2 regions of the Halobacillus sp. B23F22_5 genome follow, and region 2 is predicted to be linked to the other one. Evidence: riboswitches for the same ligand, from Rfam matches in the RefSeq annotation. Region 2 holds a riboswitch; the other holds the start of a gene.
The links. A riboswitch is a leader RNA that binds a small molecule or an ion and turns the genes downstream of it on or off. The one in region 2 is predicted to bind cobalamin.

Region 1 (5,144 bases), on a different contig from region 2:
TCGTACAAATGGTGACAGGCTCTGTTGCTTCAGCATACGATTCGTGGAGTGATTCACTAAAAAGTGCATACTCCCCGGTGAAATAGCCGGGTTGCAGAAGACGGACCATCTGTTCTTTCCCGGAATCGGAAATCCGGTAGATACGTACCGAACCTGTGTTGACAATGTATAGCGATTCAGAGGGATCGCCGGCCCGGTATATGATCTCTCCTTTTTTATAGGAAACAGACCGGATAGCTTCGGTTATCGCGTGCATCTGTTCACGGTCAAGATGATTGAAAATAGGTACCCGGGCGACGCACGTATGGCCGGAATCCCCATGATGACAATGCTGGCAGGTCGGCTGAACCCCGGTTTTCTTCATGATATCCATCGATACTTCCTCCTTCCATTTTCTTTCATTATATCATTTTGCAAAAAAAGAAATTCGCTTATAAGTTTTTTGTGAAAACTTGATCTGCGTCAAAGAAATGACAGGTTAAAGCGAGGATACTGAAAGACAAAGGAGGAGATGATCATGGCTGAATTAGTTTTGGAAGTGGAGCGGATGATCAATGAAGGGTTAGGCGGGGGATATATCCTGTACGAGTATGACGGGCGCAGGCTTGAAAGCCTGGAAGAAGAGGAGGGGAAAGCATGAACGTCCTCTATCTGCCAGAAGTCCATGCATGGGTTTTGTATGCGGGGATTTTATCACTGGTGGCGTCCGTCATTCTCCGCAGCAGGAAAATTTTCGCTCTGGAGATCGTGCTTTTGCCTGGGATGATGGTTTTGCTCGAAGGCTGGATGCTAATCATTACTGGATTGGTTCAGCTGATCATCAGTGTCTACTTGCTCTTCCGGTTGCTGCATGCCATCGACCGCAACTACCGGCTTGTGTTAGAGAAAACACACCGAATTCCGAGAGTAATCACGACAAAAGGCGCAGACGGAGGCCAGTCGTCGTTTTTATAGGAAACAGAAGGAGGGAGGGAAATGCGCGAAGTCGTGCTTGGTGTCCATATTTTGCTCGGCATCATTTGGGCAGGAGGCATTTTGTTCATTGGCTTGGGCGTATTTCCTGCGGTTGCAAAAATGCCGGTAAGCACACAGCGTGCAATTCTGCTCCATTTGATGCGACATACGCACCATCTATTCACGCTGTCGGGAGGAGGAGTCATCATCACCGGTATATTACTAGGAACCGTATTCGGCCCCCTCCACAGCTGGGAGGTCATTCAAACTACCACCTATGGACATCTCTGGCTGGCTGCACTCTCAAGCGGGACATTCGCCTTGTTCTGGGGAGTTTTTGTCGGTTACCGGGAGATGATGCTCGTGTTTACGGATGATTACCTGTGGAAGGAAGCAGAAAGCGGCGACCGGAAACCCCTGACCCGGGAATTGTTCCGGCTCGCCGCATTGGAATCGGTGGAAATTCTCGGCTTTTTCGTACTTATTTTTCTCATGGTCCAACTGTAAGGAGGTGGGAGCAGATGCGTACATTCAAAACAGCGGTCCCGTGGCAGGAGAGCAAAACTTACGCCTGCAAGCTGTCCTGGCTGCAGCTAACGCGCCCGATGACGTGGAGCGGAACAATCAGTCCGGTTCTGGCAGGGAGTCTGTTGGCTGCCAAAGAAGAGGTGTTCCGCTACGAGCTGATGGTGCTTTTGCTTATCGCCGCTCTCTTCGTTCAAAGTGGTGTCAACATGTTCAATGATTATTTTGACTTCCAAAATGGCCAGGACAAAGAACGCTGGTGCAAAGCGCAGACCGCCTCTCTGAGCAACTATCCATTCCATCATCACGTGCCATACGTGGCGACTGGTCTAATTGCAACAGCTGCCCTGCTTGGATTGTGGCTTGCTGTACTCGTCGGCTGGTGGGTCGCGTTCGTCGGCCTCTTCGGGATTACAGCTGGTATCGCTTATTCTGCCGGCCGCCATTCCTTAGCATCACATGGGCTTGGCGAGGCAACAGCCGCCCTGTTTCTCGGGATAGCGACAACGCTGCTTGGTTATAGTGTCCAAACTCAACGCATCAACCTGCCGGTTATCTTCGTTGGGCTGATTTTTGCTCTGCTGATCAGTTCCATGGTGCTGACCAATAACATTCGCGATATTGAAAAAGACGTGGGATTCCGGAGGACGCTCGCAATGCGGCTTGGACGTCGGAATGCCATCTGGTTATTGAAGCTCCTGTTGGGCGGGGCTTACGTGGGTGCCATTATTCTCGCAGGTACTGCAGTCGTACCTATGGAAGTGCTTGTCGTCCTGGCTGCTTTACCGATCGCTATCCGTATTCCTCGCTCGTTTCATGGAAAACGGCAGGAAGAGCAGCTTGTGATGAAACAGGCCGCCTGGCATCACTGGGCGTTCGGGCTGCTTTTCGGAATGGGGGTGTTCATGGGAGTGTGGTAAAGGTCTTCCAGTTTAGTCTCGATTAAAAGCGAGTCGTTTTCCTGCCTGATAATCAAGGGAAAAAGCAGCGTTTATACCATGAAACCCGGGTAGGTCACTGGTGATACGCTGCCTTTATTTTTGATTACACTAACCGACAATTTAAAATAATGAGTGTATAAAATGAAATTATTAGCTCTTCCCAGAAAGAGTTGTTTACAAGATTCATAGGTTCCGCTACAATAAGATTAATTTCATATCATACGAACAGGTCCTTAAAGGGAAGCCTTTAAGGTGAAAAGGGGAAGTTGGTGAAAGTCCAACACGGTCCCGCCACTGTAAGCATTCGTTAGAAGAATGTAAGTCAGGATGCCTGCCTGTTTGTCGCAAAGTTTACCCTTCGAGGAAAAAGGGAGGCTTGTAAGTACGCGGAATTCGTACGCTGTATATTCTGCCTATTTATAGTCACACCTTCCTTTAGAGGAAGGTGTTTTTTTTACTTTAAGAATGTTTAACTTTGTTAAAGGATTAAAGTATAAGAAAATCTAAGGCTTTCGTCATAAAAACTTGGCGATAAGCCAAGCTTTTCTAATTGCACTTGTAAATACTGAGGAGGAGATAGGATGCAAAAGAAGCAGGGGTTGACATTGGTTTTTACCGGTGATGGAAAAGGGAAGACGACGGCTGCAACCGGGCTTGCTGTCCGGGCATTAGGCCATGACAAAAAGGTGAAAATGCTGCAATTTATCAAGTCCCCGAAGCGGCCTTATGGTGAAAGAAAATCACTGTTGAAACTGGGTGCTGAGATTATTCAGCTGGGCGAAGGGTTCACCTGGACAAAGACACCGGAAATCCACCGGGAGGCATTAAAAAAAGCGTGGGTTCTTGCCAAGGAAACTGTGCTGTCTGGGCAGTATGATGTCGTGATTCTGGATGAACTGAATAATGCGCTTGCGATTGATTCTTTTCCGATCGATGATGTACTGCCGCTGGAAGAAGTGATTGAACTGATCCACAACAAGCCGGAGTATGTCCACCTCGTGATTACTGGCAGAAGTGCGCTCCAGGAAGTAAAGGATGCAGCTGATCTTGTATCGGTCATTGATGTGGAAAAACATTATTATGATGAAGGCATCCCTGCCGTCCGTGGTGTTGAGTTTTGACTGCCCGCCGTCTCGTAGTTGCAGGTGTATCCAGTGGCGCCGGCAAGACGAGTATCGCAATCGGGTTAATGGCTGCCTTTATCAAAAAGGGGCTCACGGTTCAAGGATTCAAGTGCGGTCCTGATTACATAGACCCTTCCTATCATACCGCCGTAACTGGTCGTCCCTCCCGTAACCTCGATAGCTGGATGCTCCCTGAAGATGTGATGAAAGAAGTGTTTGTGAAAGGAAGTGAAGGGGCAGACCTTTCGATCATCGAGGGTGTGATGGGCTTTTATGATGGCAAATCGCCGAGGTCCAATCAAGGTTCTACGGCAGAAATCAGTACTCTGCTGGGTGCTCCGACAATCCTGGTTGTGGACTGCTCGGCGATGGCCCGGAGTGCCGCTGCTATCGTAAAAGGTTTTCAGTTACTGGATCCCGGAGTTCATATTGCCGGAGTGATTGCAAATAAGGTCGGAAGTGAGGGGCATTACCGGCTGATAAAAGATGCGGTGGAACAGGAGTGTGGCATTCCGGTCTGTGGATATCTGCTGAAAGATAATAGTCTTAAGATGCCGGAGCGGCACTTAGGGCTGGTGCCTTCTATCGAGCGCGGGGAACTGGATGAGCAGCTGGAACAGCTTGGGGATGTAGTGTCTGAAACGATCGACGTGGACCAAATCTATCAGATTAGTGAACAGGCACCCTTGCAAACTGATTCCTCCATGTTTCAGCGTAGGGGCATGATCAATGTAACAATCGCGGTAGCTAGGGATGAGGCATTCAACTTCTATTATCAGGAGAACCTGGAGTTGATGGAAGCGTATGGGGCTAGGGTTGTTTATTTTTCACCTTTAAAAGGTGAGGTGCTTCCTCCTCAAGTGGATGGCGTTTATTTAGGTGGCGGATTTCCGGAGCAATTCGCTGAGCAGCTGGCGGAAAACCGAGCAACCAGGCAGTCAGTTAGTGGAGCAATTGAAAGCGGTCTCCCTGTACTCGCAGAATGCGGAGGGTTGATGTATTTATCCGAATCGATCACGACGCTCGATGGTAACGACTATCCGATGGCAGGTGTGCTTCCTGGTAAGACGGAAATGCAGACGAAACTCGCTGCCCTTGGGTACCGGGAAATCTCTGGGCTTCCAAACAACTATCTTTTCAAAGACGGCATGGAAGTACGGGGACATGAATTCCATTATTCCATCTTCAAACCATCACGTGAGCTTCCTGGAGCTTATCGGGTGAAAAGCAGGTTCGGAACGGTTGAGGAAGGATTTCTTTATAAAAATGTGGTTGCCGGTTATACGCACATCCATTTTGCCTCGAATCCCGACGTTCTGGAGAATTTTTTGCGTCTTTGCAAGGAGCAGCGGGATGGAAAGTGAAAAAGCAAAACCGATCATGATCCAGGGAACCCATTCGGATGCAGGGAAAAGTATGTTTGTTACCGCCCTGTGCCGGATTTTCACAGAAGATGGCTGCCGAACGGCTCCGTTCAAGTCGCAGAACATGGCGCTCAATTCCTACATAACCGCCGATGGCAAAGAAATTGGACGGGCTCAGGGCGTCCAGGCGGAAGCGTCCGGCATTACGGCAACCACGGATATGAATCCTGTCCTGA
Region 2 (5,144 bases):
AGGGGAAGAAAGCAATCGTGTTCAAGGGTTTGAAGTAGGCGCGGATGATTATATCGTCAAGCCATTCAGTCCGAGGGAAGTTGTATTGCGTGTCAAAGCTATTTTAAGAAGATCGTCATCCACTAAATTCTTACAGACAGAGACATCTACTAAAAATGTACTTGTCTTTCCGCATTTGACGATCGACAATGATGCACATCGGGTGACGGCAGATGGCAAAGAAGTCACGTTGACACCAAAGGAATATGAATTGCTGCATTTCCTGGCAAAAGCTCCGGATAAGGTATTTGAAAGGGAGCACTTGCTGAAGGAAGTATGGCAATATGAATTTTTCGGTGATTTACGAACTGTGGATACCCATGTCAAGCGCTTAAGAGAAAAATTGAACAAGGTTTCAAAAGATGCAGCTAAAATGATTGTAACGGTTTGGGGTGTCGGCTATAAGTTCGAGGTAAGTGGTGACTGATGTTTTGGCGCAGTGTAGTAGGTAAACTATGGTTCACCATTTTATTATTAGTTTCATTTGTACTTTTTCTTTTAACTGTCCTGTTGCTGGAGTTTTTTGAGAATTATCATATATTAGAAGCGGAAAGGGAATTGCTTCAGACAGCTGATAAAGTATCAGAAATCGTCCAGGAATATGAGGACAGAGATCTTATTTTAGATACATCCTCGCGGGTAAAAGACCCGTCCAGCCGTGTAGTCATAATTTTTGGTGAAAATGATATATGGAGTTCATCCGCTGAAGACGATCTACCCCAAATAGATCGGCAGTGGATTGAAGAAGATAATGAGTTATCCTCTGTGTTAGCGGGGAAAGAACAAGTTAAAAAAATTGCGGATATCGATAATCTTGAGAATGGTGTCATGGTGGTAGGGACCCCGCTGAATAACGGATCTGGTGGAGTTTTTGTCTATCAGTCTCTTGATATTGTGGAAGAAACCACCATGCAGACGACAAAAATCATATTTTTAGGTGCAGGCATCGCTATCATACTAACCACTATTTTTGCTTTCTTTTTATCAACACGAATCACTGCCCCTCTGATCAAGATGCGGGAGGGTGCACTGGAGTTGGCAAAAGGGGAATTCAATACAAAGATCCCCATCCTTACGCATGATGAAATTGGGGAGCTTGCAATGGCTTTCAATCGGATGGGACGGCAATTGAAATTTCATATAAATGCCCTCAACCAGGAAAAAGAGCAATTGTCAGGGATTCTTAGTTCAATGGCAGATGGAGTAATCACCATCAACCGCCAAGGGGAAATATTGATTACCAATCCGCCTGCTGAGCAATATCTTGAGGCTTGGGCCTATGAAGAGGGAAGTTCAGAAATCGGCAATAATGATGGTCATCTCATTCTGCCAGAGAAAGTGAAGGACATTTTTAATCAGGTGATAGAAACGGAAACAGAAGTCATGACCGAAATGGATACCCAGGGGAGAAACTGGGTGATTATCATGACGCCATTATACGATAAAGATTATGTACGTGGAGCTGTCGCTGTACTTCGGGATATGACTGAAGAGAGAAGGCTTGATAAACTAAGGCAGGACTTCATTGCAAATGTTTCCCATGAGCTGCGTACTCCGATTTCCATGATGCAAGGATACAGCGAAGCCATCGTGGACGATATTGCAGAAAGTAAAGAAGAAAAAAACGAGCTTGCTCAAATCATCTACGAAGAATCCCAACGTATGAGTAGACTTGTCAACGAGCTATTAGACCTAGCCAGAATGGAAGCAGGACATATCACCCTGAATAAAGAAAAGGTTGAAGTCCGTCCCTTTTTAGAAAGAATCACAAGAAAATTCCAGGGATTAGCTCAGGAAAAGGGTATTAACTTAAGACTCCATACAGCAGAAGAACTTGGAGATAAATGCTTTGATCCCGATCGAATTGAACAAGTGTTTACAAACTTGATAGATAATGCTATCCGCCATACCCGTGAAGGTGGTACTGTCGATATCCATATGGAATATACGGAAGAAGGCCTTTATGCTGCTGTACAAGATTCCGGGACAGGTATTCCAGAGGAAGATCTGCCATTTGTTTTTGAACGGTTTTATAAAGCGGATAAATCACGTAAAAGAAAAAAAGGCAAGACAGGCACCGGACTTGGCCTTGCTATTGCTAAGAATATCGTGGAGGCCCATCAGGGCACCGTTGCTGTCCATAGCAAAGAAGGTACTGGTACGACATTTTCATTCCGCTTGCCTGATATTAGCGAAGATGCACAAGATTTGTAACAAAATCTTGTTCCCTGTGAAACAACTATTTTACAATTGTGCTGCTTATGGTAATATTACATTAGAATTTAATATTTTAGAGTTAAGGTTCTCCTGAGTGGGATTAAAAGGGAATTTGGTGAAAATCCAATGCTGTCCTCGCAACTGTAAGTGCCACGAACCGGGCAGACCACTGTACACAAAATGTATGGGAAGGGTCCGTAGTAGGTAAACGCACAAGCCAGTAGACCTGCCTTAATTCATCGTTTCAAAGCTTCGGGGATTGAGCTGTTTGAGACAACCGGTCGAATTATGTATTTTTTTAGTAAACATTCATACTGGTTAGTCTTAGCCCATTCTGTTGAAGGAATGGGCTTTTTGTATGGTATGGAAAGCCGAGGTTGTTTATCTGATTTTCACACCCCCAAAAGCGATGAAACCTACTAAATGTGAGAGGGATGATGGTAATGAGAAGAATGATGCAATTGGTTTTAGCAGCATTGATGAGTGTAGCCGTACTTGTAGGTTGTCAGGCAGAATCGGGAAGCGAGTCCACTGAGGCTCAACAACAGGAGCAACAACAGGAAGTTCCCGTAAAAGTAACGATTTCCGAGAAAAATGGAGAAAACATCGTAACAGAGAAAGAATTGAAAGTAGAAGCGGGCAAAACCCTTATGGATGTACTTAAAGAAAACTTTGAAGATGTAGAAGAAAAAGATGGCTTTGTTACAAAGATTGAAGGAATCGAAGCAAAAGAAGGGGAGCAAAAGGCGTGGTTTTTTACCATCAATGGGGAAAATGCCTCTGTTGGAGCTAACGAATATGAAGTAGAAGCAGATGACACTTTCCAATTTGATTTTCATAAGTGGGAATGATGCATATGAACACTTATAAGATAACCTTGATTGCATTATTGGCATCACTGGCCGTTGTCGGCAGGTACGCTTTCGCCTTTTTACCGAACGTCCAGCCAGTAACCGCGATTATAATTATTGCCGGTTTTTGGCTGGGCCCCCTGTCCGCCGTGATATTAGCCTTATTGACAACCTTCCTTTCCAACGTTTTTCTGGGCATGGGAATCTGGACAGTGTGGCAAGTGATTGCATGGGCTGTCATCGGATTGATGAGCGGACTGATTGGGAAATATTGGTCTAACATTCCATTGCTTTTCTTGTCAGCATTCGGAGCCTTCAGCGGCCTATTTTATGGGTTTGTCCTATCTGTTACGATGTATAACTTCTCGGGTTCATTCTGGGGATATTATTTAGCAGGCTTACCCTTTGATATTTACCACGCCGCAGGTAATGCGGTTTTCATTGTGCTGTTGTATCCTGTGCTGAGCCGATTATTTGAACGATATTATAAACAATGGATTCCTGTATGAATACCAGCCGATTTCAGGTTGGTATTTTTTGTTTTTACGCTTATGATGTAAAGTGTAACTTTTCTTTTACATAAAACGACTAATTAAGAGAACGGGAGGTAAGCAATAGTGAGGTCGGTGTATGAATCCCTATATGAAAAATATCATCAGGATCTTTTTCAATTTATATTTTATATGGTCAAAAATCGAGAACAAGCAGAAGATCTCGTTCAGGAAGTATATATAAAAGTATTGAATTCGTATACCCAATTCAAAGGAGACAGCAGTGAAAAGACATGGTTGTTTTCTATAGCCCGTCATGTAACAATCGACTTTTTTCGGAGACAGACCAGAAAGAGGAAGCGACTGCTGGAGTTTTTTGACTGGGATAAGAAAGGAGAACAGTTAATTGACAACCAGCCTTTACCTGAAGAAATAGCTGAAAAAAATGAGGATATTAAATTACTATATCAATACTTAGAGAAACTATCAGTCGATCAGAAAAGTGTCATTATACTCAGGTACATACAATCGATGTCAATTCAGGAAACCGCTGATATTTTAGGGTGGTCAGTGAGTAAAGTTAAAACCACTCAGCATCGTGGTTTGAAACTTCTGCGGAATATGGCAGCCGATCAAAGAGGGGAGGGGAAACGCAATGAAGCAAAATAACAATAAGCATGATCAAGAATTACAAAAGCAATTGAATCAAATGCCTGGCATCCGTGATCATCAGACGAAAGATGAACTATATAATAAGATAGCTGTACACTTGAAAGAAAGTAAACCTGAAAAGAAAAAGTCTAATCTTTTGCCTGTTTTTGCCTTCATTGCGGTGCTCTTGCTGGCTGCCATCATCACGCCTGCCATGTTAATGAACAGTTCGAATGACGAATCAATGCTAAACTCTTCAGAGTCTCAGAACCATAATACGGCAACAGAATCAGGAATTTCTGAAAATCGGGAAGAGTCAGCGGAGTTGTTTGATACTCAGGATGATGGAAAAGATGCAGAACAAAATGTTCCTGTAAACGATTTTCAAAGTAACTTAGTGTTCGAGGTTGATGAAGGGAAAAACTATATATTTTCCGTAGCAGCAGGGATGAATGCGGAACACATCATCCCGCTAACTATTGAGGTGTCGGTTAGCGATGCTGACTATACACAAGTAACATCCACAGCAGCTGAAAATGCAGATGATCTGGGAGTATCTGTTTTTCCTCTTAATGGGGCAGAAATAGTAATTAATGAGGACCGTGGTGAAATTATCTTTCCGGAGGATTTTCAAACGCAAGGTGGTTCAAGCTCAGATATTATCCTCCAACGAAGTATTGAACAAGTATTCGGTCAGTATGGTGTATCAGAAGTAAAGCTTGGTTATGAAGATGGGCGCCCTTTTGAAATGGGTAATTATGGAACGATAGAAACCATGAAAGTTTCACCTGTCCAAAAGAAAAGTTATAAAATTTACCGTTACAGGGAGTCGGGGCACGACTTTTTAGTACCGATTGAATTAAAAGAAAATTCCTCTATAGAAGATGCGTTTGAT

Region 1: another riboswitch for cobalamin. It lies ahead of ACGTN9_RS10585 (cob(I)yrinic acid a,c-diamide adenosyltransferase); the one in region 2 lies ahead of ACGTN9_RS04785 (DUF4430 domain-containing protein).

Annotation. Positions count from the first base shown of each region.
Region 1 is NZ_JBIEKI010000006.1:56,105-61,248, forward strand. Features, by position in the region: gene ACGTN9_RS10560 (Crp/Fnr family transcriptional regulator) at 1-373, opposite strand, end outside; gene ACGTN9_RS10565 (hypothetical protein) at 518-640, shown strand; gene ACGTN9_RS10570 (hypothetical protein) at 637-954, shown strand; gene ACGTN9_RS10575 (hypothetical protein) at 976-1,461, shown strand; gene ACGTN9_RS10580 (prenyltransferase) at 1,560-2,399, shown strand; cobalamin riboswitch at 2,631-2,773, shown strand; gene ACGTN9_RS10585 (cob(I)yrinic acid a,c-diamide adenosyltransferase) at 3,002-3,541, shown strand; gene ACGTN9_RS10590 (cobyrinic acid a,c-diamide synthase CobB) at 3,538-4,908, shown strand; gene ACGTN9_RS10595 (cobyric acid synthase) at 4,898-5,144, shown strand, end outside.
Region 2 is NZ_JBIEKI010000002.1:280,673-285,816, forward strand. Features, by position in the region: gene ACGTN9_RS04775 (response regulator transcription factor) at 1-466, shown strand, start outside; gene ACGTN9_RS04780 (ATP-binding protein) at 466-2,253, shown strand; cobalamin riboswitch at 2,322-2,504, shown strand; gene ACGTN9_RS04785 (DUF4430 domain-containing protein) at 2,700-3,107, shown strand; gene ACGTN9_RS04790 (ECF transporter S component) at 3,113-3,616, shown strand; gene sigX (RNA polymerase sigma factor SigX) at 3,725-4,267, shown strand; gene ACGTN9_RS04800 (RsiX family anti-sigma factor) at 4,254-5,144, shown strand, end outside.